3 regions of the Erwinia persicina genome follow, and region 2 is predicted to be linked to each of the others. Evidence: predicted binding sites of a transcription regulator. Region 2 holds the regulator's gene; each other region holds the start of a gene.
What was found. Region 2 encodes PurR, which represses purine synthesis genes. Its sites were predicted from a motif close to CANGCAAACGTTTGCNTG; they were not measured.

Region 1 (10,058 bases), 1.4 Mb from region 2:
ACCCCCGCCGAGATAGTAATGTGGCCCACCCGATCGAGCGATAGCTGCTCAATACGTTTACGCACCCGATCAGCAATCACTATCGCCACTTCGCGATCGGCCCCCGGCAGGATCATCAGGAATTCTTCACCGCCGTTACGGCAGATTACATCCGTCTGCCGCGCCCCCTGCTCCAGCTGGCGAGCCACCGTTTGGATCACCGCATCCCCGGCATCGTGGCCGAACGTATCATTAACGCGTTTAAAGTAGTCGATATCCAGGGCCAGCACCGCAAAAGGCTGGCTGGTAGCCAGAAAATAGTCCAGTACGGCATTCAGGCCCCGCCGGTTGAGCAGCCCGGTCATCGGATCCGTCTGGACTTCGCTCTTCAGCCGCCCGATTTTATCCTGCATCAGGGCGATCCCGGCCAGCATAGCGCGCTTGATCTGTGACGCTTCATAGTACCAGGAACGGATGCCGTTAATCTCTTTCGACACGTTTTGCGTATCCATCTGACTGGCCTTACGTGCCAGTTGCCACAGCGGCAGCGCGATACGCTGCGCGAGGATCAGCGCAATAATCAGCGTTAACAGGGCGAAAGGCACTGAATGCTTAAGCACTTTCAGCAGCAGGCTGTTGAGCGGTGCCAGCGTTGCCTCCGTCGGTTTAAGCGTAATGATCGTCCAGCCTGCCGTCGGCACATTGGCGAAGCCCGCCAGCATCGGCTCACCGCTTTCCGTCGTCACCTGCTGGTTACCGTTGCTGGCGCGGGCGCGCACTGCCGTACTGATCAATGGATCGATGGTCTTCCCCACCCTCTGGCGATCCTGGTGATACAGCACCTGATTTTTGCTATCAATGACATACAGGGACGATCCGTCGCGGTAGAACTGCTCACCGAGCAGAACGTTAAGAATACTTCTTTTTTTCAGATAAATAGAACCACCGACATACCCCAGATAGGTGCCGGTTTTCGACCAGATGGGCCAGGAGACAAACACCAGCAGATTGTTCGCCGCAGACATGCTGGGCTGGCTGATCAGCGGCTTACGCTCGTGAAGGGCCTGTTTGGTGGCGCTGGAGCTGAGATGCATGCCCTTCAGCATCAGGGACTCCGGGGAAATCGCCCGCACCCATCCACTGGCATCAACAATCACCACGGAGTTAAAGCTGTTCGTTTGCTCACGCAGGCGATCGACTTCATCCTGCAGGGTCGCGTCATTATCCAGACCGTTCCCCAGCACTTTGGCGCTGTAGGAGAGCTGCGACTGCGCCAGTTGGAAAAACACTTCAGTGGTCGATGCCAGTTTGGTGGCATACACCCGGTTTGATTCCAGCGTATTTTCGATCAGCACATCACGCTGTACCCGCCAGCTGGCGTACAGTGAGTTAGCAAGGGTGATCACAATACTGGCGACCGCCAGCAGGGTAATGAGGGTACGCAAGTCCGTTTTGGGGCGCGAAAGCCTCAGCATGGACTCACCCCGGTGAGTAACATCATTATCAGCGCCTTATATTTTTTATGCGCGTTATGCCCAAAGAGCGAAGAGAGATTAAGTGCGATTTATGCCCTGGTTAAGCACGGGCCAATTGTACACCTCTCAGCCGATTTGGGAATATTCTGAAGCCCTCAGAGCCAATAATTATTTCACTTAAGGCAGGAACGTGTTCGCCGGGAGGCGGGCCGGCGGCCCGCTGAGAAGCATTACATCGCCAGGAAGGCATAGCCCTGGTTTTCAAGCGTGGAAACCGTCGTCGGGCTGGATAATGCGTGAGTCACTGATTTATCAATCCACTCACTCTTATAGTGGTGGAAGGCGACAGACTGATCGCAGACAGACACATCGACCCCTTTTTCCCGCAGCGCGGCAATCAGCGGCAGGTTGGGATTATCCCTGCCGAACAGCCGGTGGTACTGCGCGTTGTTCAGCATGGCGGGCGTACCGTCACCGGTGACTGAAACCACAAACTTCAGTTTCTCTGCCGGCACCCCGGAGGCGACGTACAGGTTGACCACGCGGGCTACCCGCTCCAGCCCGAGATTGGGATCGTCAGGGCTGTTTTCCGCTTTGGTGATCTGAAAGACGATCTTATTGCTGTCGTTCAGATTCGGCCGGTAAGCGACCTCAGGCTCGTAGTGTATTTTGCCATAGCCCTGAATGGCAGGCGTGGACCAGAAGCCCGCCGGATCGCTGACCGGTTCCACGCGGTTGGCGAGTTTATCGATCAGTTCAGGGGCTTTAGAAAAGCTGGCACCCACAAAACCGGCAACCACCGCAATCAGCACACAGGAAATCACAGAACGCATAGCAACACCTCTTGTAAGAGCACATCGTCATCTCTGAGATATAACACAGCCCTGACGCCCCTCTTACCGGCCATTCTTACCTCTGGCGCGCAGTGGTTGCCTGCTGAAACCATCAGTAGTGCATACTGTGCGGAAACCGTAATGCATGGACCGTTCTGCCGCTGCCGGCTCACTACCACGGTTAACTGCGGTAGCCGGTACCGCCTCAGTCGGACTCAAACGGCTCAGGCAACATTGCCCCCTGCGGTTAGCATATTGGCTGGGCCTGCCCGCCGGGCGTCAGGAACCTGTCGGCTGAAAATTTACTTATGTTTCGCGCGCCGCGCCGGACGCTGCATCAGGTTTTTTTCAGAGTAAACCCTATCATTTTTCATGTTTTTATCAGTCAATTTGAATGAAATCATCTAAGACGAAACCTCATGCTGGCAGGAAAGGCCGCTATCAGGTTCTGAAAACAGGGATAACGTCCTGAAAGACGATGCAGATGCTGTTCAGTTTTTTAAGGCAAGATTTCGTCTGTTATGCGGCAGGGGATCCCCCGGGCGTGATTAAGCCATTTCATTCGCCCCGGGCTGTGGTTAAGATGGGGAATGAGTGCGTCGTTTTACGCGCAAAGAGAACATTTCGGCACGTTGCCGGTCAGAAATTGAACCTCCTTGTTAGGGTTTGCGTATGTTCATCCGATTAAAGAAAAACCTGCTGGCAACGTTAATGGTGACACTGCTGGCGGGCAGTCAGCTTCCGGCCCACGCTGATATCAGCGATAATCTGCCGGATATTGGTACGACGGCAGGCGGTACCCTGTCAATTAATCAGGAACTGGCGATGGGCGATTTTTATGTACGCCAGCTGCGCGCCAGCGCGCCCATTATTAACGACCCCCTGCTGAACCAGTACATTAATCAGTTAGGCCAGCGACTGGTGAACCATGCCTGGTCGGTCAAAACACCCTTTCATTTTTATCTGATCCGCAACGATGAGATTAACGCCTTTGCTTTTTTTGGCGGCAACGTGGTGCTTCACTCCGCGCTGTTCCGCTACAGCGATAACGAGAGCCAGCTGGCTTCGGTTATGGCGCACGAAATATCTCACGTCACCCAGCGCCACCTGGCGCGCGCCATGGAAGAGCAACAGCGTAATGCCCCGCTGACCTGGGTGGGTGCCCTGGGGTCAATTCTGCTGGCAATGGCCAGCCCGCAGGCCGGTATGGCGGCCCTCAGCGGCACTCTGGCGGGGGCCCAGCAGGGCATTATCAGTTTCACCCAGCAGAACGAACAGGAAGCCGACCGTATCGGCATCCAGGTATTACAGCGTGCCGGGTTTGACCCGGAGGCGATGCCGGACTTTCTGCAAAAACTGGCCGACGCCTCCCGCTTTGCCTCTAAGCCGCCCGAAATGCTGCTGACGCACCCGCTCCCTGACAGCCGGCTGTCAGATGCCCGTAACCGCGCCAATCAGATGAAACAGGTTGTGGTGCAGTCATCGCAGGATTTCTACATGGCAAAAGTCAGGGCGCTCGGCATGTTCTCAACCGGGCAAAACCAGCTCACCAGCGACCTGCTGACCAGCCTGACCAATGGCAACAGCCGCGAGCAGGCGGCGGCGCTGTATGGTAAAGCGGTGCTGCTGCTGGGGGAGAGTAAATACCAGCAGGCCAGAAACATCATTGCGCCGCTGCTGGCGAAACAGCCGGACAACATCTGGTATCTGGATATCATGACGGATATTGATATCGGGCTGAAGCAGCCGCAGCAGGCAATCAATCGTCTGCTCTCCGCCAAAGGCGTGAGCAGCAATCCGGTATTGCAGCTCAACCTGGCGAATGCCTACGTCGAGGCTAAACAGCCCGCCAGTGCCAGCAAAGTCCTGTACCGCTACACCTGGGCGAATAAAGACGATCCGAACGGCTGGGGCCTGCTGGCTCAGGCCTCTGCCGATCAGGGGCTGACGGATGAAGAGCAGGCAGCTCGGGCGGAGGATTTGGCGTTAAGCGGTCAGCTTGATCAGGCGATCCGCAGCCTGAGCAGCGCCAGCGCGGCGGTCCCACTGGGCAGCCTGAAACAGGCCCGCTATGACGCCCGCATTGACCAGCTTCGCCGGCTGCAGGAACGTTTCCGCCAGTATCAGAAATCGTAATGACAGAAAGGGAAAACCATGTCTGAGGTTCAGATTTACCACAACCCACGCTGCTCGAAGAGCCGTGAAACCCTCGCGCTGCTGAAAGAACACGGCGTGGAACCGCAGGTCATCCTCTATCTGGTGACACCGCCGGCAGTAGCGACACTCAGCAGGCTGGTGCAGCAGCTGGGATTCACCAGCGCACGCCAGCTGATGCGGACGAAAGAAGTGCAGTATAAAGCGGCAGGTCTGGACGACCCGGCGCTGACGGAGGCGCAGCTGCTGGCCGCGCTGGCGGCGGAGCCGACGCTGATTGAACGTCCGATCGTGGTCGCAGGCGATAAGGCGCGCATTGGCCGGCCGCCGGAGCAGGTGCTGGCTATCCTGTGAGCGTCAGGGCAAAAGCCGCAACTACAGGGTCAGCGTCTCTTTGACAAAAGGAATGGTCAGCTTACGCTGGGCGCTGATAGAGGCCTGGTCGAGCTGATCCAGCGTCACAAACAGCGTGCGCATTTCGCGATCGAGCCGTTTCAGCAGGAAGCGGCCCACATCTTCGGGAAGCTCAAAACCACGCAGCTTCGCCCGCAGCTGTAACGCCTGCAGTTTGTCCTCATCCGACAGCGGCTGCAGCTTATAGATCTGCCCCCAGTCCAGACGCGATGCCAGATCGGCCAGCTTCAGATTCAGCTGGCGAGGGGGACGATCCCCGGTGATCAGCAGCCGCGTTTTCCCGGTCTCCAGGATACGGTTATAGAGATCGAAAATCGCCATTTCCCACGGTTCATCCCCGGCAATACACTCGATATTATCGATGCAGATCAGCGCGAGCTGCTCCATGCCGTCGAGCACTTCAGGGACAAACCAGGTGCGTTTATCCAGCGGGACATAGCCCACGGCTTCACCTTTGGCCGACAGTTCAGCGCAGGCGGCGTGCAGCAGATGGCTGCGTCCTCCTCCTTCGCGAGACCAGAAGTAAAAGTAGCTACCGTGTTGCTGATGCAGCGCGCCCTGAAGGGCAGCCAGCAGCGACGGATTTTCCCCCGGCCAGAAGCTGGCAAAGGTTTCGTCGTCGGGCAGGTAAAGTGGCAGTGAGAGCTGTGCCGGCGTGTTCAGATTCACCTCAGGTTTTGAGCAGGCAGAAAACGGTAAAATTCTAACACAACTCGCCCGGGATCATGAAACGCTAAGGCTGCCTGAGCGGCAGGTTAGCGGGACAGCCGCGCTGGCTGCCCCGATCCGGCTTACTTCGCGCCGTTACCGTCGTCCGGCAGCTCGATCACCTCTTCTTCGCTGCGCAGCAGGGAAATCGCTTTAAAGATCAGACTCAGTCCGACCCCAACGACGGTGGCCAGGGCCATGCCTTTCAGTTCAGCGGCACCAATGTGCACCTTCGCCCCGCTGACCCCAATGATCAGGATCACTGAGGTCAGGATCAGATTTTGCGCTTTGTTATAATCGACCTTGGATTCGATCAGCACGCGGATGCCTGATGCGGCTATCACCCCGTACAGCAGCAGCGACACCCCACCCATCACCGGCACCGGCACGGCCTGAATAGCCGCGGCCAGCTTGCCGACGCAGGAGAGCAGGATCGCCAGAATCGCCGCGCCGCCGATCACCCAGGTACTGTACACCCGGGTGATTGCCATCACGCCAATGTTTTCGCCATAGGTGGTGTTCGGCGTGGAGCCAAAGAAGCCAGAGAAGATGGTCGAAATGCCGTTGGCAAACATGGAGCGGTGCAGGCCCGGATCTTTCAGCAAATCTTTCTTCACGATATTGGCCGTCACCACCAGATGGCCAATATGCTCGGCAATCACCACCAGCGCCGCAGGCAGGACGGTAAAGATGGCATACCATTCAAAACGCGGGGTGTAGAAGGTCGGCAGGGCGAACCAGTGCGCCTCACGCACTGGCGTCCAGTCGACAATGCCCATGCCGAAGGAGAGCGCATAGCCCACCAGCACCCCCACCAGAATCGGGATGATGGCCAGAAAACCCCGGAACAGCACCGAACCAAAGACCGTCACCCCCAGCGTGACCATCGAAATAATAATGGTTTTACTGTCAGCCGCACTGCCATCGGCAGGGAGCAGACCCGACATATTGGCCGCGACGCCCGCCAGCTCGAGGCCGATCACGGCCACAATCGCGCCCATCGCGGCCGGTGGGAACATCACATCCAGCCATCCGGTGCCGGCTTTCTTGACGATCAGCGCCACCAGGCAGAACAGCACACCGCACATAATAAAACCGCCCAGCGCCACTTCATAACCCAGCGGCAACAGCAGTAACACCGGGGAAATAAAGGCAAAGCTGGAGCCAAGATAAGCCGGAATTTTGCCTTTGCAGATAAACAGGTACAGCAGCGTACCGATACCGTTGAACAGCAGCACCGTGGCCGGATTGATATGGAAGAGAATGGGTACCAGTACCGTCGCGCCAAACATAGCGAACAGATGCTGGAAGCTGAGTGGAATAGTCTGTAGCAGCGGTGGCCGCTCGTGTACGCCAATTGCGCGACGCGTCATGATTTCATACCCCTTGCGTTTCCTGAGCTGTAAAAAAACCGACTCTATGGTCGGTTTGTTAATAAAAATAATCGATTACTGCACAATTTCTGCCGCGGTAAGGATCGGGCAGACCAGGCGTTATCGTCGCAGACCGCATGGACAGGGACAATCGCCTGGCACATCGTTTATTTCGTCCCGAAGATCTTGTCGCCGGCATCACCGAGGCCAGGGATAATATACCCCTTCTCGTTCAGGCCCTGATCGACGGAGGCAGTATAAACTTCAATGTCCGGGTGAGCTTTTTCCAGCGCAGCCAGCCCTTCCGGCGCCGCCACCAATACCAGTACCTTGATACTGCTGCAGCCGGCTTTCTTCAGCAGGTCGATGGTGGCGATCATGGATCCACCAGTGGCCAGCATCGGGTCAACAACTAGTGCCATGCGCTCTTCAATATTGGAAACCAGCTTCTGGAAATACGGAACCGGCTCCAGCGTCTCTTCGTCGCGATATACGCCGACCACGCTGATACGCGCGCTGGGCACATGTTCCAGTACGCCTTCCATCATGCCCAGACCTGCACGCAGGATGGGCACAACGGTAATTTTTTTACCTTTAATCTGCTCAATCTCAACCGGGCCGTTCCAGCCTTCGATGGTGACGGTTTCGGTTTCTAAATCGGCAGTGGCTTCATAAGTCAGCAGACTTCCCACTTCTGACGCAAGTTCACGGAAACGTTTGGTGCTTACGTCATGTTCCCGCATCAGACCCAGTTTATGTTTGACCAGCGGGTGTTTGACTTCCACGATCTTCATTGTTGTACTCCCGGAGTGTTAAGCTGCAAAAAAAAATCGCGAGATTATAGCGCCATTTAACCGCTGCGCCATATGACTTCGTGCAATACTTTTCATCTCTCCTGCAAGCCCCCTAAGAATTAGCTAAAATCTGACTATCCGCAATAGCGCTTAAGATGGCACTCGCAAACGTTTGCCTGCGCTGTTAGAATTGCCGCGCTTAAAACAGCCACAACACCAACCGCAAAACGCGTGGGGATTCCGCAGTGACCGACAAAACCTCTCTCAGCTATAAAGACGCCGGCGTAGATATTGATGCTGGTAATGCTTTAGTCGACCGTATCAAAGGCGTAGTGAAAAAGACCCGCCGCCCTGAAGTCATGGGTGGACTGGGCGGTTTCGGTGCCCTTTGCGCACTGCCGCAAAAATACCGTGAGCCGATTCTGGTTTCCGGCACTGACGGCGTCGGCACCAAGCTGCGTCTGGCGATGGACCTGAAACGCCATGATACTATCGGTATCGATCTGGTCGCCATGTGCGTCAACGATCTGGTGGTACAGGGTGCAGAACCGCTGTTTTTCCTTGATTATTATGCTACCGGCAAGCTGGACGTTGAAACAGCGGCCAGTGTGATCACCGGCATCGCCGAAGGCTGTTCGCAGTCGGGCTGTGCGCTGGTGGGCGGTGAAACCGCTGAAATGCCAGGTATGTACCACGGTGACGATTACGACGTGGCAGGCTTCTGCGTCGGCGTGGTTGAGAAAGCCGACATTATCGACGGCAGCAAAGTGGCCGATGGTGACGTTCTGATCGCCCTGGGCTCAAGCGGCCCGCACTCTAACGGCTACTCGCTGGTGCGCAAAATTCTGGAAGTCAGTCACACTGACCCGGACACCACCCAGCTGGAAGGCAAATCGCTTGCCGACCACCTTCTGGCCCCGACTCGCATCTATGTGAAAAACATTCTCAGCCTGATCGAACAGGTTGATGTGCATGCGATTGCCCATCTGACCGGCGGTGGCTTCTGGGAAAATATTCCGCGCGTCCTGCCGGATAACACTCAGGCCGTGCTGTCCGAATCAAGCTGGGAATGGCCGGCCGTATTCGGCTGGATGCAGCAGGCGGGCAACGTCAGCCGCTTTGAAATGTACCGCACCTTTAACTGCGGCGTCGGCATGGTGATCGCGCTCAGTCCGGCGGATGCCGACAGGGCCGTACAACTGATGACAGATGCCGGCGAGAAAGCGTGGAAAATCGGCGTCATCAAAGCCTCTGACTCTGACGAGCGTGTGGTTATTAACGCATGAAGCGCATAGTCGTGCTGGTTTCCGGCAATGGAAGCAATTTACAGGCAATCCTGGATGCCTGCCAGCAGGGGCGGATTAACGGCAGCATCGCTGCCGTGTTCAGCAATAAGGCAGAAGCCTTTGGTCTGGTGCGCGCACGCGATGCCGGTATTCCCGCCCATGCCCTGTCTGCCGCGCAGTTTGCCGACCGTGAGGCGTTTGACCGCCAGCTGATGCTGGAGATCGACGCGTATGCTCCCGATCTGGTAGTGCTGGCCGGGTATATGCGTATTCTCAGCCCGACGTTTGTGCTGCACTACGCCGGACGCATGCTCAATATCCATCCTTCGCTGTTACCCAAATACCCGGGGCTTCATACGCACCGCCAGGCGATTGAGAACGGTGACGATGAGCACGGCACCTCGGTGCATTTTGTTACCGAAGAGCTGGACGGTGGCCCGGTGATCCTGCAGGCGAAAGTGCCGGTATTCAGCGATGACAGTGAAGACGATGTCACCGCCCGCGTACAGCATCAGGAACATGCCATTTATCCGCTGGTGGTCGGCTGGTTTATGGATGGCCGTCTGGCGATGCGCGACGATGTGGCCTGGCTTGATGACCAGCCGCTGCCCCCTGCCGGACATGCCCTGGACTGAAGAATGACGGGCGGATCGCCTCCGCCCCGTTTATCCCCTCCGTTTACGCCAGCGGTTTTTTCGCCGTCTCGCGGGAACAGAAGACCGCAATGGCAGTGATCAACAGCGCCAGCACAATATAGACTGACACCCACAGCGTTCCCCCCGTCTTGCTAAACACCGTCGTGATAATCAGCGGAGCAAAGCCGCCCCCCAGAATACCTGCCAGCGTATAGGCCATGGACGACCCTGCATAGCGAACCCGACCGGGAAACTGCTCGGTGACAAACGCCGCCTGCGGGCCGTACATCAGCGCATGGATCAGTAAGCCCACCACCACCGCCAGGCAGATCGCCCACGGCTGCGCGCTGTCCAGCAGGGCAAAGAACACAAAGGCCCAAATCATCCCCAGCAGCGTACCTGCCAGA
Region 2 (10,058 bases):
GTTTAATTTATCGCCATTTACTTGATCTGTATTATTGAAACAAAAAAGACCTTACCCTTTGTTAAGAAGTTAGATTAGAATTGCCCTAACCTTCTGCCTGACCGCAGAAATGCCTTTTCTGACTCCGTTGCGACCTTTTGCAGCGCACAAACTGTTAATGGGAACGATGCGTTTACTCATCACGCTCTTCATACTGGCTTTCACCCAGTTATTTTTCAATATGGCGCACGCATCGCCACATGCCCCTATAAATGCGAATCAGCAAAAAGCCGATCGCACCACCGCGCGTGAAGACGACCGCCGTAAGCGCCGCCCGGTCAAGTCCGCCTCCACGAAAAAAGTAAAAGAACCGGTCAGTAAAAAAACAAAAGAAACCGCTAAGAAAACCTCCGCTAAAACAGCTCGTCTGGCTCCGGCAAAAAAAATCAAAGAAAAAGCAAAGAGCAAGGTGGCGGCAAAACCGTTGCGCACGGCTAACGTGACGAAAAAACCTTTAAGCCGAAAAATCGCTGCCAGTAAAAAAGCCGATAAAAAGCATTATGGTCGCGATCGCGCCGGGCGCAAAGTGGCGCAACGCAACGAAGCGCAGCTTTCTGCCCCACTCAAACTGAGTAAAGCCCACCGCGCCCGCTATCAAAAAGCGCGCGAGACGGCGATGACAAAATTGATGGGCCAACTGGGTAAACCTTATCAGTGGGGGGGAACCTCACCGAAAACCGGATTCGACTGTAGCGGGCTGGTCTGGTACGCCTATAAAGATCTGGTGAAGTTTAAGATCCCCCGGACAGCAAATGAAATGTACCACCTGCGTGATGCGGCCTCCATTAAGCGTGACGAGCTGGAAAAAGGCGATCTGGTCTTCTTCCGCATCAATGGACGCGGTACGGCTGACCATGTCGGTGTCTATCTGGGTGGAGGCAAATTTATTCAGTCGCCACGTACCGGTAAAGATATCCAGGTGAGCGCATTAAGTGAAGATTACTGGCAGGAGCATTATATTGGTGCACGCCGCGTGATGACGCCTAAAACCATTCGCTAGCGGGACGGTATGGGAGGAGACGCCTCCTCCCGATAAACTCAGTGCATGACAGCAGTAAAGCTAAACGCAATAATCATCAGCAGTGACCCAACAACCGCCAGAGCCGTCATCTTCATATCAGTGTTCATTTGTTCTCCTTAATAACCCTGCTATTAGTAAGCCAACAGATTTTCCCATACTTGCCCGTAAAAATCTCGTTTTCTGCGCGCAGCCTTGTTAGAATTATTTCTTTCCGTTGCGCAACACGCCCGGAAACGTTTCAAGTCAGCGCTGCATGTCACTCTACGGATGATTTTACCCCTTCCTACCCCTTTTGAGACGGCACCCCAGTTCATTCTCGTCGGCAGGAATGGCGGCGCGCAGGCAAACGTTTAACCCATTTGTTATCAGTACGTTAGTGATAGCCCCAGGAGTACGATTTTAATGGCAACAATTAAGGATGTGGCAAAGCGCGCCGGTGTCTCCACCACCACGGTGTCCCATGTCATCAACAAAACGCGCTTTGTAGCCGAAGAGACGCGCGAAGCGGTATGGGCGGCAATTAAAGAATTACATTACTCGCCCAGTGCCGTTGCCCGCAGTCTTAAGGTAAACCACACCAAAACCATTGGGCTTCTGGCCACGTCCAGTGAGGCCCCCTATTTTGCCGAAATCATTGAAGCGATTGAAAATCGCTGCTTTGCCAAAGGCTATACGCTGATCCTGGGCAACGCGCACAACGATCTGCAAAAGCAACAGGCCTATCTGTCGATGATGGCTCAGAAGCGTGTCGACGGCCTGCTGGTCATGTGCTCAGAATATCCTGACACCCTGATTGCTATGCTGGAAGACAACCGTAACATTCCCATGGTGGTCATGGACTGGGGCGAGTCGCGCGGAGACTTTACCGATACCGTGCTTGATAACGCCTTTGAAGGCGGCTATCTGGCGGGGCGTTACCTCATCGAACGCGGCCATCGTGATATCGGCGCAATCCCGGGACAGCTGGAACGCAATACCGGTGGCGGCCGCCATGCGGGCTTCCTGAAAGCGCTGGCTGAAGCCGGGATTACCCTGCGTGATGAATGGCTGGTGCAGGGGGACTTTGAACCGGAATCAGGCTATCGCGCCATGCAGCAGATCCTGTCACAGAAACAGCGTCCAACAGCGATTTTCTGTGGTGGGGATATTATGGCGATGGGGGCGATTTGCGCAGCAGATGAGATGGGTTTGCGCGTCCCGCAGGATATTTCGGTGATCGGTTATGACAATGTGCGCAACGCCCGTTACTTCACCCCGGCGCTGACGACCGTACACCAGCCAAAAGAGCGTCTGGGGGAAACAGCCTTTGATATGCTGCTTGACCGCATCACCAGCAAACGTGAAGAGCAGCAGACCATTGAAGTGCATCCTTCACTGATCGAACGCCGCTCCGTTGCCGACGGCCCCTTCCGGGACTATCGCCGTTAATGTCCGCGCATCAGCTCCCGGGCTGCTCACTCAGCCATTCTGCATTCAGCGTTTCGGTATTGCCAAGATAGGCAAGCAGCCAGTTCAGCGCCGGTGAGGCGCTGTGTTCAGACCAGCTGAGGTAGCAGGGACTGTCGGGAAACGGCGAGGCCAGCGTCAGCTCACCCAGCACCTGCTGTTGCAGCCAGGGCTGGGCGAAGTGCCCCGGCACCATCCCGACGCACAGTCCGGCACGCAGGCAGTCGAACGCACTTTCCCAGTCCGGCACCACCAGCCGCCGCTGATTGTCCAGCGTCCAGGTTGTCCGCTTCGGTAGTGCCCGCGAGGTATCCTCCAGCACCAGCGAGGGCCACTCGCGGATCAGGGCTTCACTCAGCGCGCCCTCGTAACGATGCAGCGGATGCCGGGACTGTACTACGCAGCGCCAGTTCAGACTGCCCATATCGCGAAAGGCAAAACGCCCCCGAACGGGAATGGCCTGAGTTGCGCCTATTGCCACGTCCACGCGACCGTCAGCCAGCGCATCCCAGACGCCGTTAAACACCTCCGGCATGATATGCAACTCCATGTCCGGAAAATGGCGGTAGAAATCCACCACCAGCTGCCGCGTGCGCGCCGGGCGTACAATGCGGTCCACCGCAATGTTAATCTGCCCGCGCCAGCCGTTTGCCACCTGCTGACAGCGGGTGCGAGTGGCAAGCATTTTTTTGATAACAGCCCGCCCCTCTTCACTGAATACGCGACCCGCTTCGGTCAATACCACATCGCGATGCCGGCGTTCGAACAGACTGACGGCCAGCCACTCTTCGAGTTGTCGAACGGTATAACTGACCGCAGATGGCACGCGATGAAGCTCTGCTGCAGCGGCGGTAAAGCTGCCCGTTCTGGCGACGGCGTCAACCACTTCAAGAGAATATTCAGACCACATAAGTTGCCTTCAAATTATTTCACTGCAAGAGACGAATAATAGCGTTTCACAGCTCATCAGGCACGGGATTACACTGCGCACGTAAAAAAATTGTCTAATAAGAGTTAAAAAATCATGCGTTCCAAAGGATTTATGTTTTATCTGGCCATACTGAGTATGTTGGGTTTTCTTGCCACGGATATGTACCTCCCCGCTTTTGGCGTGATGCAACAGGATCTGGGCACTGAAGCGGGCGCCATCAGCGCCAGCCTGAGTATCTTCCTTGCCGGTTTTGCCTGTGCGCAGCTGGTCTGGGGGCCGCTCTCTGACCGCATCGGTCGTAAGCCCGTGCTGGTCATGGGGCTCAGCCTGTTTGCCGTTGGTTGCGCCGCCATGCTCTGGGTGGAATCAGCGCCCTGGCTGCTGGCTATGCGTTTTGTGCAGGCTGTCGGCGTGTGTGCGGCGGCCGTCAGCTGGCAGGCGCTGGTCGTGGACCGCTACAGCGGTGCGCAGGCCAATCGCGTTTTTGCCACCATTATGCCGCTGGTGGCACTGTCTCCCGCGCTGGCCCCTTTGCTGGGCGCCTGGCTGTTACAGCACTTTTCCTGGCGCGCTATTTTCGTCGCGTTGCTGGTGATAAGCGTTATGCTGCTGATCCCGACGCTCCGCCTGCCATCGCCTTCACGCGTTGAAAAAGAGATGGTGAAAACGCCCGCTCCGGGCTTTTTCACCCTGCTGAAATCCCCCCTTTACAGCGGGAATGTGGCGATTTATGCCGCCTGCTCCGCCAGCTTCTTTGCCTGGCTCACCGGGTCGCCCTTTATTCTGGGTAAATTAGGCCTCTCCCCCGGTGATATCGGTCTGAGCTACGTGCCTCAAACGGTGGCGTTTTTGATTGGAGGTTTCAGCTGCCGCGCTCTGCTTAATCGCTTTGCCGGACGTCAGTTACTGCCCTGGCTGCTGGCGTTTTACAGCCTGAGCATTGCGGCTATTTATCTGGTGGCGTTACAGCCTGAGCCTTCGCTGTTTGCCCTGCTGCTGCCCTTCTGCGGAATGGCAATGGCGAATGGCGCTATCTATCCTATTGTGGTGTCCAGTGCCCTGCTGCCTTTCCCTCATGCAACAGGTAAAGCGGCAGCACTGCAAAACATGCTCCAGTTGGGTCTCTGCTTCCTGGCCAGCCTGATTGTATCGACGTGGATTGGGTCCGCTCTGTATACCACCACGCTGGTCATGGCAGGCACGATTTTCCTGGCCATCGCAGGTTATCTTGTCCAGCGAAGCGCAGAGCAAAAACAGGCCTGGCAGACGGCGGAAGAACCCCACTAAACCTCAGATAACATTTAGTTAGCACCCTAACAATAATGCGTTGAATATTCCCCGGCCTGCGCCTATAATTTACGGCGCATTATAAAACAACAAATACACAACATTTTCGAAGCAGGCGATGACCTCTGGTCATCGCCTGCTGTTGGATACTGACAGGGTCGTCAACGTGTTCTTCCGCGTGACATTTTTACGACCTCTGCTAATTTCAAATCAAGCCTCTTTTAACGTCGGATATCAGACTGTGGCATTAGCCACACGTGCTCTCACAAACCTGCAGGAAAGAGGATTCTTTTTTTCAGGTTTCAATCACACAGGGTGATGGGGAAGCTATGAGTTCATCGTGCATAGAAGAAGTGAACCTGGAAGATAATCAGTGGTATCGCATCGTCCAGGAAATGTTGAGTAAGGCAGATATCGAAATTAACGGAACCCGCTCATGGGATATCCGTATCGCTACCCCCGACTTTTTTAAACGCGTCTTGCAGGAAGGTTCGCTGGGGTTAGGTGAGAGCTACATGGACGGCTGGTGGGAATGTGACCGGCTGGATATTTTCTTCCAGCGCGTTTTGTCCGCAAAACTCGATCAACAACTCCCCCACCATTTTCGCGACACCCTTCGCGTCGCTGCTGCCCGCCTGACGAATCTGCAATCACGCAAACGCGCGTGGATTGTCGGTAAAGAGCATTACGATTTGGGTAACGATCTGTTTACCCGCATGCTCGACCCCTATATGCAGTACTCCTGCGGCTACTGGAAGCAGGCCAGCACGCTGGAAGAAGCCCAGCAGGCGAAGCTGCAGATGATCTGCGAAAAGCTTCAACTTGAACCGGGTATGTTGCTGCTGGATATCGGCTGCGGCTGGGGCGGGCTGGCGGAGTATGCTGCCCGTCACTTTAACGTCAGCGTGGTCGGGGTGACCATTTCAGCCGAACAGCAAAAACTGGCTCAGGCGCGCTGCGAAGGTCTGGATGTGACGATTCAACTGCAGGATTATCGCGATCTCAACCAGCAGTTTGATCGTATTGTCTCGGTCGGCATGTTTGAGCACGTCGGTCCAAAGAATTACGCCACCTATTTTGATGTCGTCAACCGCAATCTTAAACCTGACGGTATTTTCCTGCTGCATACCATCGGGGCGAATAAAACGGACAATAATGTTGACCCGTGGATTGATAAATATATTTTCCCCAACGGTTGTCTGCCTTCGGTTCGCCATATTGCGGATGCAAGTGAACCGTTTTTTGTGATGGAAGACTGGCACAATATTGGCGCTGATTATGATCTGACGCTGATGCAGTGGTATCAGCGTTTTCTGGATGCGTGGCCAGAACTGTCAGATAAATATGGCGAACGTTTTAAACGTATGTTTACTTACTATCTGAATGCCTGCGCCGGTGCGTTTCGCGCCCGTGATATTCAGCTCTGGCAGGTGGTCTTTACCCACGGTAAACAGGGCGGATTACGGGTAGCTCGTTAAACCGGCCTGTGAAGACAGGGCGACGTTTGTCGCCCTGTTACTTTGCTAATCCTGTTGATTCTCATCCCGCAGCTCGCTGGCGGCGGCCGCCAGTAATGAAGCCTCACGCTGTGCCAGCACCCGCTCCACGGTTTCCACAATCGCCTGGGTGTGCGGATCGATTTCAATATTGACACGATGTCCAAGTCGCTTGCTACCCAGGGTGGTACGCATCAGTGTTTCAGGGATCAGGTGCACACAGAATTTTGTCCGCGTCACTTCACCGACCGTCAGGCTGATGCCATCAATGCCGATAAACCCTTTATGCAGAATGTATTTCATCTGGCTGGCATCCAGCGGCTTAAACCAGATCTCACGGTTGTTTTCAGACGTCAGTATTTTACTGATTTCGGCGGTCGTCATGATATGACCTGACATCAGGTGCCCACCGATCTCATCGCTGAATTTCGCTGCACGCTCGACATTCACCGTATCCCCCACCTGAAGATCGCCCAGATTGGTTATACGCAGCGTTTCTTTTACCAGGTCAAAACTGACGCGATCGCCCTCTACCTCGGTCACGGTCAGACAGCAGCCGTTGTGCGAAACAGACGCGCCCAGTTCCAGCCCGGGCAATAACGCTTCCGGCATTTTAATCACATGGGTACGAAAATTAGGTTTCTCGTCAATTGCCAGCACCTCTGCGGTGCCCTGCACAATACCGGTAAACATAGCTGTTGCCTCAATCAATGTATTTTTCTGCCCTTAGTTTGCCCTGGCATCGTAGCAAAGCCAAATAAAGCACCGCATAATTGCGTGACACAAAGAGCTATTCTTTTGTCAGAACATTGGCTATTTACTCTGCTATCACTAAACTGGGGCGCCTGCCCTGCTGATATCATCGCTAAAAGCCATTTTTCTTAAGCAGAGTCATGAATAAAACCATTACCGTCCTGACGTTACGCCGTCACTCGCCTGCGTGAACAGGGACGGAAAAAATTAAAAAGGTGTATGTGTGCAGAAGTACCTCTCAGAGGCGCGTCAGTTATTAGCCCTGGCTATTCCGGTCATCCTTGCGCAGGTTGCGCAAACGTCCATGGGTTTTGTCGATACAGTAATGGCCGGTGCCGTTAGCGCCACGGATATGGCCGCCGTTGCAGTGGGAACCTCTGTCTGGTTACCCTCCATTCTTTTTGGGCACGGTTTGATCCTTGCCCTGACGCCGGTCGTCGCCCAGCTTAACGGCTCTGGCCGTCGTGAACGGATTGCCCACCAGGTCCGTCAGGCTTACTGGCTGGCGGGTATGGTGTCCGTACTGATTATGGTGGTGCTGTATAACGCAGGATACCTGATTGGCGCCATGCATAATGTTGACCCGGCGCTGTCGGCGAAGGCTATTGGCTATCTTCACGCTCTGCTGTGGGGCGCGCCGGGCTATCTGTTCTTCCAGGTGGCACGTAACCAGTGTGAAGGTTTGTCCAAAACCAAGCCCGGGATGGTCATGGGGTTCCTTGGTCTGCTGGTCAACATTCCGGTCAACTATATCTTTATTTATGGTCATTTCGGCATGCCTGCTCTGGGTGGGGTTGGCTGCGGCGTGGCAACGGCATCAGTTTACTGGGTGATGTTTATTGCCATGAAGGCTTGGGTTAATCGCGCCAAATCCATGCGCGATATTCACCTGCCGGTGCGTTACAGCCCGCCGGACTGGAAAGCTCTGCGCCGCCTGGCCGGACTGGGTCTGCCAGTTGCCCTGGCGCTGTTCTTTGAAGTGACTCTGTTTGCTGTGGTGGCTCTGCTGGTGTCCCCGATGGGGATTGTGAAAGTGGCCGGGCATCAGATCGCCCTGAACTTCAGCTCCCTGATGTTTGTTCTGCCGCTGTCTCTCGGCGTGGCCACGACCATCCGCGTCGGTTTCCGTCTGGGTCAGGGGTCGGTTGAGGGTGCCCGGGTAGCGGCATGGACCGCTCAGGCGGTGGGTATTGGCATGGCCTGCCTGACCGCTCTGTTCACCGTCACCTTCCGCAAGGAGATCGCCCTGCTGTATACGGATAACCCGGAGGTGATCACGCTGGCCGCGCAACTGATGTTCCTGGCGGCGATTTATCAGTTCTCGGACTCGATTCAGGTGATTGGCAGCGGTATCTTGCGTGGCTATAAAGACACGCGGTCGATCTTCTTCATCACCTTTGTTGCCTACTGGGTGCTTGGCTTACCCAGTGGCTATGTGCTGGCAATGACGGACTGGGTGGTACCGGCTATGGGGCCCGCCGGATTCTGGACAGGCTTTATTATCGGTCTGACCTCTTCCGCCATCATGATGATTTGGCGTATGCGCCGCCTGCAACGCCAGTCCGCAGACGTCATTATGGCCCGCGCAGCACGTTAATTTTTGGTGTTTTTATCGCTAAGCTGATTAAAATTGCTGCGCTTCGCACAGATGCGCAGCAATCAGAGGGAAAAATCATTTTTTCTCCTTGCCAGCCGCGCACGGTGTCGTTAATATTCGTCCCCGCTGTCACCCAGACAGCACAGTGCGTCTGTAGCTCAGTTGGTTAGAGCACCACCTTGACATGGTGGGGGTCGATGGTTCGAGTCCATTCAGACGCACCAATACGTTGCTGAAGCAGCCAACAGGCTGGCAGCGTAAAAGATCAAGAAACGCGTTCTTAGCTCAGTTGGTTAGAGCACCACCTTGACATGGTGGGGGTCGGAGGTTCGAGTCCTCTAGAACGCACCACTCTCCCTGGCAGCGACTTCTCCCCCGGCTTTAAGATTAACCTTACCCCCTTGGCAGTTTGCGCAACGAACTTGATGCGTATCATTCCTGCGTGCTATTTCGCGCTTTTTAATTGGTTTTCGAACACTTAGCGACTATAATACGGGACGTTGTTTCACTTGAATGGTTTCAGCGTATGGTTGCCCCTCATTTTAAAACGAGTACCTGTTGCGCAACACTTTATTGCGCCTGCGCCGAAACCGCGTCTTCACTTACCCTGCACGCTTTAATTCTGTCACCTATCCTTACTCTGTATCACCATTCTCAACACACCAATTTTCTCCTCCGGTGGATCCACCGCCGGGATACATCTTTAATCATCCATCACAACTTAATAGATAAATCGTCATGAAAAAGACTAAAATCGTTTGTACTATCGGTCCAAAAACCGAATCTGAAGAGATGCTGACCAACCTGCTTGATGCCGGCATGAATGTGATGCGTCTGAACTTCTCCCACGGGAATTATGAAGAACACGGCCAGCGCATTACCAATCTGCGCTCAGTGATGAGCAAAAGCGGCCATCAGGCGGCAATCCTGCTCGATACTAAGGGCCCTGAGATCCGCACCATGAAACTGGAAGGCGGTAACGATGCCTCCCTGAAAGCGGGCCAGACCTTTACCTTCACCACCGACCAGACCATCATCGGTAATGCCGATACGGTGGCGGTAACCTACCCGGGCTTTGCTGCTGACCTTAAAATCGGTAATACCGTACTGGTTGACGATGGTCTCATCGGCATGGAAGTGATCAACGTGACTGAAAGCACCGTGGTATGTAAGGTGCTGAATAACGGTGACCTGGGTGAGAATAAAGGCGTTAACCTGCCGGGTGTGTCAATCCAACTGCCTGCGCTGGCAGAGAAAGACAAACTGGATCTGATCTTTGGTTGTGAGCAGGGTGTCGATTTTGTCGCTGCCTCGTTCATCCGTAAGCGTTCAGACGTGCTGGAAATTCGTGAACACCTGAAAGCGCATGGCGGTGAGCATATCCAGATCATCTCTAAAATCGAAAACCAGGAAGGCCTGAACAACTTCGACGAAATCCTTGATGCCTCAGACGGTATCATGGTCGCTCGTGGTGACCTCGGCGTTGAG
Region 3 (10,058 bases), 1.7 Mb from region 2:
AGACGCAGCATGATCGGCTGGGTTTCAGGATCGCCAAAGCGGCAGTTGAATTCGATCACTTTGGGCTGACCACTTTTGTCGATCATCAGACCCGCATACAGGAACCCGGTGTAGACATTGCCTTCACCGGCCATACCGCGCACGGTCGGCCAGATCACTTCATCCATCACACGCTGGTGGATCGCATCGGTGACCACCGGAGCCGGGGAGTAAGCCCCCATCCCGCCGGTATTCGGGCCGGTATCACCATCGCCGACGCGTTTGTGGTCCTGGCTGGTGGCCATCGGCAGCACGTTCTCACCGTCGACCATCACGATGAAGCTGGCTTCTTCACCGTCGAGGAAATCTTCCACCACGATACGGTGTCCCGCATCGCCAAAGGCGTTACCTGCCAGCATATCCTGGATGGCGTCTTCGGCTTCCTGCAGCGTCATGGCCACAATGACCCCTTTACCTGCCGCCAGCCCATCGGCCTTAATGACGATCGGGGCACCTCTTTCACGCACATACGCCAGAGCCGGTTCAACCTCGGTAAAGTTCTGGTATTCGCCGGTAGGAATTTTATGCCGCGCCAGGAAGTCTTTGGTGAAGGCTTTTGAACCTTCCAGCTGCGCAGCCGCCTGAGTCGGGCCAAAGATCTTCAGGCCCGCTGCGCGGAAAGCATCCACCACGCCGATGACCAGCGGGGCTTCCGGGCCGACGATGGTCAGATCGATTTTCTCATCGCGGGCGAAGGCCAGCAGGGCAGGGATATCCGTTGGGCCGATGGCCACATTCTGCAGTGCAGGCTCCAGGGCCGTACCGGCGTTACCCGGTGCAACAAAGACGGTCTCAGCCAGCGGGGACTGCGCGGCCTTCCAGGCCAGCGCGTGTTCACGGCCGCCATTACCAATCACTAAAATTTTCATCAGAGGCTCCGTTATTAATGGCGGAAGTGGCGCATGTCGGTGAAGATCATTGCAATACCGTGTTCGTCAGCGGCGGCAATCACTTCCTCGTCACGAATGGAACCACCCGGCTGGATCACACAGGTGATGCCGACAGCGGCGGCGGCATCGATACCGTCGCGGAACGGGAAGAAGGCATCAGAGGCCATGGCAGAGCCTTTCACTTCCAGGCCTTCATCGGCAGCTTTGATACCGGCGATTTTAGCGGAGTACACGCGGCTCATCTGGCCGGCACCTATGCCGATGGTCATACTGTCACGCGCATACACGATGGCATTTGACTTCACAAACTTCGCTACCTTCCAGCAGAACAGGGCATCACGCAGTTCCTGTGCGGTTGGCTGGCGCTGGCTGACCACGCGCAGGTGGCTTTCATTCACCATCCCGAGGTCACGATCCTGTACCAGCAGGCCGCCGTTAACACGCTTGAAGTCCAGACCGGTTTGACGCTGCTGCCACTGACCACAGGTCAGTACCCGCACGTTCTGTTTGCTGGCGGTGATCTTCAGGGCGGCTTCAGTCGCAGAGGGGGCAATGATCACTTCGACAAACTGGCGGCTGACAATCGCCTGCGCGGTCGCTTCATCCAGCTCACGGTTAAAAGCAATGATGCCGCCGAAAGCTGAGGTCGGATCCGTTTTATACGCACGTTCGTAAGCGGCCAGAATCGACTCTCCCACCGCCACGCCGCACGGGTTAGCGTGCTTAACGATAACGCAGGCGGGCTGGTCGAACTCTTTCACACACTCCAGTGCTGCGTCGGTATCCGCAATGTTGTTATAAGAGAGCGCTTTGCCCTGCACCTGTTGTGCCGTCGCCACTGAGGCCTCTGCCACATTCTCTTCTATATAGAAAGCGGCATCCTGGTGGCTGTTCTCACCGTAACGCATATCCTGCTTCTTGATGAAGTTCAGGTTAAGGGTGCGCGGGAAGCGGCCGGAAGGTGCCTGGGTTTCACCGTGATAGGCCGGAACCAGGCTACCGAAGTAGTTGGCAATCATACTGTCGTAGGCGGCGGTATGTTCGAACGCCTTAATGGCCAGGTCGAAACGGGTGGCCAGCGTCAGTGAATTATCGTTGGCGTCCAGTTCCGCAATAATAGTCTGGTAGTCACTGCTCTTCACCACAATCGCCACGTCTTTGTGGTTCTTGGCAGCGGACCGTACCATTGTCGGGCCACCGATATCGATGTTCTCAACTGCGTCTTCCAGCGAGCAGCCTTCACGGGCAACGGTCTGGGCGAAGGGATAGAGGTTAACCACAACCATATCAATCGGAGAGATGTTGTGCCCGGCCATGATGGCATCATCCTGACCGCGGCGTCCTAAAATGCCACCATGCACTTTCGGATGTAGCGTTTTAACGCGTCCATCCATCATTTCCGGGAAACCGGTGTAGTCGGACACTTCAGTGACGGGCAGACCGGCGTCTGCCAGCAGGCGTGCGGTGCCGCCGGTGGAGAGCAGCTCGACGCCACGCTGGGAAAGCGCCTGAGCGAATTCGAGGATACCGGCTTTGTCAGACACGCTGAGTAGCGCGCGGCGTACAGGACGATGTTGTTGCATGGTGGTTTTATCCCTTGGCTTTGGATCGCATATAAAGAGCGTTATAGGAAGCTTAGACATTCTCTTCTTCCTTATAAGAAGAAAGAAGCGTGACTAAGGTTCGTGTAACGCCCCTGAAGGGGCTTCCATTATGCGCGGGCATTGTAGCGAAAACGATTGCGCGATGCTCGTCAAAATTAGCGCGATGCCTGGATTGTGGATAAGTTTGTGCATAAGCAGGTATAAAGCGGGGTTTTGCTGGGGATTGCAGCGAACAGTCTCATTATCGCAAATTAGCCCTTGTCACCCGCCCAGAACTCCCTATAATGCGCAACCACTGAGACGGCACAACGGCTTACAGGCCAGCGGCTCAGGAGGTTCAGGAAGTATCTGAACCGCCGGAAAAACTTCTCAAAAAGAAGTTGACTCCGAAGGAGGAAAGCGTAATATACGCCACCTCGCGGCAGGAAGCTCCGGCACTGCTCGCAACGCTCTTTAACAATTTATCAGACAATCTGTGTGGGCACTCGCAGGATTGATATCAGTCACCTCCGGGTGACAAAAAATATCAAGTCTTAAGAGTGAACACATAATGAAATTCATTATGACGTTTTACACTTGAGCATCGCTGCACTTGTTGCAGCAAATCGAACTTTTAATTGAAGAGTTTGATCATGGCTCAGATTGAACGCTGGCGGCAGGCCTAACACATGCAAGTCGAACGGTAGCACAGAGAGCTTGCTCTCGGGTGACGAGTGGCGGACGGGTGAGTAATGTCTGGGAAACTGCCCGATGGAGGGGGATAACTACTGGAAACGGTAGCTAATACCGCATAACGTCTTCGGACCAAAGTGGGGGACCTTCGGGCCTCACACCATCGGATGTGCCCAGATGGGATTAGCTAGTAGGTGGGGTAACGGCTCACCTAGGCGACGATCCCTAGCTGGTCTGAGAGGATGACCAGCCACACTGGAACTGAGACACGGTCCAGACTCCTACGGGAGGCAGCAGTGGGGAATATTGCACAATGGGCGCAAGCCTGATGCAGCCATGCCGCGTGTATGAAGAAGGCCTTCGGGTTGTAAAGTACTTTCAGTGGGGAGGAAGGCGATGAAGTTAATAACTTCGTCGATTGACGTTACCCGCAGAAGAAGCACCGGCTAACTCCGTGCCAGCAGCCGCGGTAATACGGAGGGTGCAAGCGTTAATCGGAATTACTGGGCGTAAAGCGCACGCAGGCGGTCTGTCAAGTCGGATGTGAAATCCCCGGGCTCAACCTGGGAACTGCATTCGAAACTGGCAGGCTAGAGTCTTGTAGAGGGGGGTAGAATTCCAGGTGTAGCGGTGAAATGCGTAGAGATCTGGAGGAATACCGGTGGCGAAGGCGGCCCCCTGGACAAAGACTGACGCTCAGGTGCGAAAGCGTGGGGAGCAAACAGGATTAGATACCCTGGTAGTCCACGCCGTAAACGATGTCGACTTGGAGGTTGTGCCCTTGAGGCGTGGCTTCCGGAGCTAACGCGTTAAGTCGACCGCCTGGGGAGTACGGCCGCAAGGTTAAAACTCAAATGAATTGACGGGGGCCCGCACAAGCGGTGGAGCATGTGGTTTAATTCGATGCAACGCGAAGAACCTTACCTGGCCTTGACATCCACGGAATTCGGCAGAGATGCCTTAGTGCCTTCGGGAACCGTGAGACAGGTGCTGCATGGCTGTCGTCAGCTCGTGTTGTGAAATGTTGGGTTAAGTCCCGCAACGAGCGCAACCCTTATCCTTTGTTGCCAGCACGTAATGGTGGGAACTCAAAGGAGACTGCCGGTGATAAACCGGAGGAAGGTGGGGATGACGTCAAGTCATCATGGCCCTTACGGCCAGGGCTACACACGTGCTACAATGGCGCATACAAAGAGAAGCGACCTCGCGAGAGCAAGCGGACCTCATAAAGTGCGTCGTAGTCCGGATCGGAGTCTGCAACTCGACTCCGTGAAGTCGGAATCGCTAGTAATCGTAGATCAGAATGCTACGGTGAATACGTTCCCGGGCCTTGTACACACCGCCCGTCACACCATGGGAGTGGGTTGCAAAAGAAGTAGGTAGCTTAACCTTCGGGAGGGCGCTTACCACTTTGTGATTCATGACTGGGGTGAAGTCGTAACAAGGTAACCGTAGGGGAACCTGCGGTTGGATCACCTCCTTACCTGAAGATACCTTCCCGCGTAGTGTCCACACAGATTGTCTGATAGAAGTAACGAGCAATAGTAGTATCAGAGTCCCCATCGTCTAGAGGCCCAGGACACTGCCCTTTCACGGCTGTAACAGGGGTTCGAATCCCCTTGGGGACGCCATACCGGTAACGAAGTGAAAGTCGTTATCACCGTATCTCAAAACTGACTTTAACGAGTCACGTTTGAGATATTTGCTCTTTAACAATCCGGAACAAGCTGAAAATTGAAACGACATGTCGTTTTCATTCTCCGTAATAAGAATGAAATCTACGATATGTTCGAGTCTCTCAAATGCTCGCAACGACAACACGTGTTCCGTATGGGACGCTTGTGGGTTGTGAGGTTAAGCGACTAAGCGTACACGGTGGATGCCTAGGCAGTCAGAGGCGATGAAGGGCGTGCTAATCTGCGATAAGCGTCGGTAAGGTGATATGAACCGCAACAACCGACGATACCCGAATGGGGAAACCCAGTGTGATACGTCACACTATCATGTCATGAATACATAGTGGCATGAGGCGAACCGGGGGAACTGAAACATCTAAGTACCCCGAGGAAAAGAAATCAACCGAGATTCCCCCAGTAGCGGCGAGCGAACGGGGAACAGCCCAGAACCTGAATCAGTTTGTGCATTAGTGGAAGCGTCTGGAAAGTCGCAGGGTACAGGGTGATACTCCCGTACACAAAAATGCACTTACTGTGAGTTCGATGAGTAGGGCGGGACACGTGACATCCTGTCTGAATATGGGGGACCATCCTCCAAGGCTAAATACTCCTGACTGACCGATAGTGAACCAGTACCGTGAGGGAAAGGCGAAAAGAACCCCGGCGAGGGGAGTGAAACAGAACCTGAAACCGTGTACGTACAAGCAGTGGGAGCCTACTTGTTAGGTGACTGCGTACCTTTTGTATAATGGGTCAGCGACTTATATTCTGTAGCAAGGTTAACCGTATAGGGGAGCCGAAGGGAAACCGAGTCTTAACTGGGCGTTAAGTTGCAGGGTATAGACCCGAAACCCGGTGATCTAGCCATGGGCAGGTTGAAGGTTGGGTAACACTAACTGGAGGACCGAACCGACTAATGTTGAAAAATTAGCGGATGACTTGTGGCTGGGGGTGAAAGGCCAATCAAACCGGGAGATAGCTGGTTCTCCCCGAAAGCTATTTAGGTAGCGCCTCGTGAACTCATCTTCGGGGGTAGAGCACTGTTTCGGCTAGGGGGCCATCCCGGCTTACCAACCCGATGCAAACTGCGAATACCGAAGAATGTTATCACGGGAGACACACGGCGGGTGCTAACGTCCGTCGTGAAGAGGGAAACAACCCAGACCGCCAGCTAAGGTCCCAAAGTCATGGTTAAGTGGGAAACGATGTGGGAAGGCACAGACAGCCAGGATGTTGGCTTAGAAGCAGCCATCATTTAAAGAAAGCGTAATAGCTCACTGGTCGAGTCGGCCTGCGCGGAAGATGTAACGGGGCTAAACCATGCACCGAAGCTGCGGCAGCGACACGCAAGTGTTGTTGGGTAGGGGAGCGTTCTGTAAGCCGTCGAAGGTGGACTGTGAGGTCTGCTGGAGGTATCAGAAGTGCGAATGCTGACATAAGTAACGATAAAGCGGGTGAAAAGCCCGCTCGCCGGAAGACCAAGGGTTCCTGTCCAACGTTAATCGGGGCAGGGTGAGTCGACCCCTAAGGCGAGGCCGAAAGGCGTAGTCGATGGGAAACAGGTTAATATTCCTGTACTCGGTGTTACTGCGAAGGGGGGACGGAGAAGGCTATGTTAGCCGGGCGACGGTTGTCCCGGTTTAAGCGTGTAGGCTTGAGTTCCAGGCAAATCCGGAACTCTTTAAGGCTGAGGCGTGATGACGAGGCACTACGGTGCTGAAGTAACAAATGCCCTGCTTCCAGGAAAAGCCTCTAAGCATCAGGTAACATCGAATCGTACCCCAAACCGACACAGGTGGTCAGGTAGAGAATACCAAGGCGCTTGAGAGAACTCGGGTGAAGGAACTAGGCAAAATGGTGCCGTAACTTCGGGAGAAGGCACGCTGCCGGTAGGTGAAAGGACTTGCTCCTGGAGCTGAAGGCAGTCGAAGATACCAGCTGGCTGCAACTGTTTATTAAAAACACAGCACTGTGCAAACACGAAAGTGGACGTATACGGTGTGACGCCTGCCCGGTGCCGGAAGGTTAATTGATGGGGTTATCCGCAAGGAGAAGCTCTTGATCGAAGCCCCGGTAAACGGCGGCCGTAACTATAACGGTCCTAAGGTAGCGAAATTCCTTGTCGGGTAAGTTCCGACCTGCACGAATGGCGTAATGATGGCCAGGCTGTCTCCACCCGAGACTCAGTGAAATTGAACTCGCTGTGAAGATGCAGTGTACCCGCGGCAAGACGGAAAGACCCCGTGAACCTTTACTACAGCTTGACACTGAACATTGAGCCTTGATGTGTAGGATAGGTGGGAGGCTTTGAAGCGTGGACGCCAGTCTGCGTGGAGCCAACCTTGAAATACCACCCTTTAACGTTTGATGTTCTAACCTGGCGCCGTAATCCGGCGTGGGGACAGTGTCTGGTGGGTAGTTTGACTGGGGCGGTCTCCTCCTAAAGAGTAACGGAGGAGCACGAAGGTTAGCTAATCACGGTCGGACATCGTGAGGTTAGTGCAATGGCATAAGCTAGCTTGACTGCGAGAGTGACGGCTCGAGCAGGTGCGAAAGCAGGTCATAGTGATCCGGTGGTTCTGAATGGAAGGGCCATCGCTCAACGGATAAAAGGTACTCCGGGGATAACAGGCTGATACCGCCCAAGAGTTCATATCGACGGCGGTGTTTGGCACCTCGATGTCGGCTCATCACATCCTGGGGCTGAAGTAGGTCCCAAGGGTACGGCTGTTCGCCGTTTAAAGTGGTACGCGAGCTGGGTTTAGAACGTCGTGAGACAGTTCGGTCCCTATCTGCCGTGGGCGCTGGAGAATTGAGAGGGGTTGCTCCTAGTACGAGAGGACCGGAGTGAACGCACCGCTGGTGTTCGGGTTGTCATGCCAATGGCATTGCCCGGTAGCTAAGTGCGGAAAAGATAAGCGCTGAAAGCATCTAAGCGCGAAACTTGCCTCGAGATGAATTCTCCCTGGGTCCTTGAGACCCCTGAAGGGACGTTGAAGACTACGACGTTGATAGGCCGGGTGTGTAAGCGCAGCGATGCGTTGAGCTAACCGGTACTAATGACCCGTGAGGCTTAACCTTACAACGCCAGAAGCGTTCTGGCGTGGCGTTCGAGAGACGCAAAAACAATTTTCAGCCTGTACCGGATAAAGAATTAGCGGAAACGAAAGATTATTCGTTTCGTGCACAAAGAATTTGCCTGGCGGCTTTAGCGCGGTGGTCCCACCTGACCCCATGCCGAACTCAGAAGTGAAACGCCGTAGCGCCGATGGTAGTGTGGGGTCTCCCCATGCGAGAGTAGGGAACTGCCAGGCATCAAATAAGCAAAAAAGCCTCATGCGAAAGCATGAGGCTTTTTTGTTATTTACTTTTCAATATCTTCACCAGCCCGAACATAATAATCAGATACCCGAGGCTCTGTGTCGGCTCCTCTGCGGTATTTTTCAGGGCTTCGCTGTAGTGAATATGCTCAATTCCCTTCCAGACAAAGCGATTTCCGAACAATCTTGACCACACCAGCACCAGTATCAGGCCACAAATCAGGTAATTATAGTCGCTGAAACGGTGCATCTCCCGGAGGTCAATAAAGGCTTTCCTGACGCCATTCTTCGTGCCCTGCCACAGGTAATACAAAGAAACGGCTAACGCCAGCCATGACCAGTGAACGGTTCCGCTAAATAATTCACGGATATTTTCCCTGTTCTCACGAATCAGCATGGCAGCAAAAAGACCGGTAATTAGCAGTATTCCCCCTGACAGTTCTTTATTATTTCGTTTGATTTTGTACAGTAGAATAATATTAATCATCAAAAAAACAGAGTGAGAGATGGCGGTTAAAGAATGCTTATTCACTTCATTTTTTAATATGTAATTATCAAACATTACAATGATATATGGCAGGCACATCAAAATTGCCAGCGCGAGGTATTCCTTTATTTTCTGCATATCCCTGAACACATTCACTAATTAGAATTGTGTAATCTAACAAATACAGGGTGAGTAGCCTTTAACTATTCTAGCTATCTTTAACCGATCCTGCGGTGACCACATCTTTTGCCGTTAATCACCCCAGTGAGATGAAACATTTTCAACTATCCGATGAGTACTCGACATCCGCGCAGTAGCACGTTATCTTTAGCTGTCTGGATGTCTAAACGTATGAACGTATGTAGTGAGGAAGCAGGTTATGCCGATCAGGGTACCCGATGAATTACCCGCCGTGAATTTTCTGCGCAACGAGAACGTCTTTGTTATGACGTCCACGCGTGCCAGTACGCAGATGATCCGCCCGTTAAAAGTGCTGGTACTCAATCTGATGCCGAAAAAGATCGAAACTGAGAACCAGTTTCTGCGTCTGCTTTCTAACTCACCGCTGCAGATCGATGTTCAGCTACTGCGTATCGACAGTCGTGAATCCCGTAATACGCCGTCTGAACACCTGAATAACTTTTACTGTAATTTTGAAGACATTCAGAATGACAACTACGACGGTCTGATTGTCACTGGTGCTCCGCTGGGCCTGGTCGACTTCTGTGATGTGGCTTACTGGCCGCAAATCCAGCAGGTGTTGCACTGGGCGAAAGAGCACGTCACCTCCACGCTGTTTGTCTGTTGGGCGGTTCAGGCCGCGTTAAACATTCTGTATGGTATTCCCAAGCAGACACGAGAAAACAAACTGTCAGGCGTCTTTGAGCACCAGATACTGCATCCGCATGCGCTGCTGACGCGCGGTTTTGACGACACGTTCCTGGCGCCGCATTCACGCTACGCTGATTTCCCAACCCAGCTATTGCGTGATTACACCGACCTCGAAATCTTTGCCGAATCAGAGCAGACAGGGGCCTACCTGTTTGCCAGCAAGGACAAGCGACTGGCCTTTGTCACCGGGCACCCGGAGTACGATGCGCTAACGCTCTCCGGTGAATATCACCGTGACTATGACGCTGGCCTGCAGCCAGAAGTACCGTTCAACTATTTCCCGCATGACAACCCTGAATTGCCACCGCGTGCCAGTTGGCGCAGCCACGGTAACCTGCTGTTCTCTAACTGGCTCAACTATTACGTTTACCAGATCACACCTTTCGATCTGCGTCATATGAACCCAACATTAGAGTAATTCCTTTCTGTTTTCCCACCGGTGGATCAGCGATCCACCGGCTTTCTGATATATCCTGCCT

Region 1: purM (phosphoribosylformylglycinamidine cyclo-ligase) is a predicted target of PurR. The motif match lies at 7,892-7,909, and genes of this name have one in related genera.
Region 3: purH (bifunctional phosphoribosylaminoimidazolecarboxamide formyltransferase/IMP cyclohydrolase) is a predicted target of PurR. The motif match lies at 2,658-2,675, and genes of this name have one in related genera.

What each region holds. Positions count from the first base shown of each region.
Region 1 covers NZ_CP082141.1:1,229,280-1,239,337, reverse strand. Annotated here, with positions in the region: gene K6L24_RS05580 (sensor domain-containing diguanylate cyclase) at 1-1,454, opposite strand, end outside; gene K6L24_RS05575 (DsrE family protein) at 1,685-2,287, opposite strand; gene bepA (beta-barrel assembly-enhancing protease) at 2,960-4,423, shown strand; gene arsC (arsenate reductase (glutaredoxin)) at 4,442-4,795, shown strand; gene hda (DnaA inactivator Hda) at 4,817-5,524, opposite strand; gene uraA (uracil permease) at 5,647-6,936, opposite strand; gene upp (uracil phosphoribosyltransferase) at 7,104-7,730, opposite strand; gene purM (phosphoribosylformylglycinamidine cyclo-ligase) at 7,976-9,016, shown strand; gene purN (phosphoribosylglycinamide formyltransferase) at 9,013-9,651, shown strand; gene K6L24_RS05535 (MFS transporter) at 9,695-10,058, opposite strand, start outside.
Region 2 covers NZ_CP082141.1:2,632,108-2,642,165, forward strand. Annotated here, with positions in the region: gene K6L24_RS11910 (C40 family peptidase) at 167-1,039, shown strand; gene cydH (cytochrome bd-I oxidase subunit CydH) at 1,078-1,167, opposite strand; gene purR (HTH-type transcriptional repressor PurR) at 1,463-2,488, shown strand; gene punR (DNA-binding transcriptional activator PunR) at 2,499-3,416, opposite strand; gene punC (purine nucleoside transporter PunC) at 3,531-4,724, shown strand; gene cfa (cyclopropane fatty acyl phospholipid synthase) at 5,054-6,202, shown strand; gene K6L24_RS11940 (riboflavin synthase) at 6,248-6,913, opposite strand; gene K6L24_RS11945 (MATE family efflux transporter) at 7,197-8,570, shown strand; tRNA gene K6L24_RS11950 (tRNA-Val) at 8,718-8,794, shown strand; tRNA gene K6L24_RS11955 (tRNA-Val) at 8,845-8,921, shown strand; gene pykF (pyruvate kinase PykF) at 9,309-10,058, shown strand, end outside.
Region 3 covers NZ_CP082141.1:4,327,099-4,337,156, reverse strand. Annotated here, with positions in the region: gene purD (phosphoribosylamine--glycine ligase) at 1-908, opposite strand, end outside; gene purH (bifunctional phosphoribosylaminoimidazolecarboxamide formyltransferase/IMP cyclohydrolase) at 923-2,512, opposite strand; rRNA gene K6L24_RS19995 (16S ribosomal RNA) at 3,148-4,688, shown strand; tRNA gene K6L24_RS19990 (tRNA-Glu) at 4,761-4,836, shown strand; rRNA gene K6L24_RS19985 (23S ribosomal RNA) at 5,058-7,962, shown strand; rRNA gene rrf (5S ribosomal RNA) at 8,080-8,195, shown strand; gene K6L24_RS19975 (hypothetical protein) at 8,242-8,826, opposite strand; gene metA (homoserine O-acetyltransferase MetA) at 9,068-9,997, shown strand.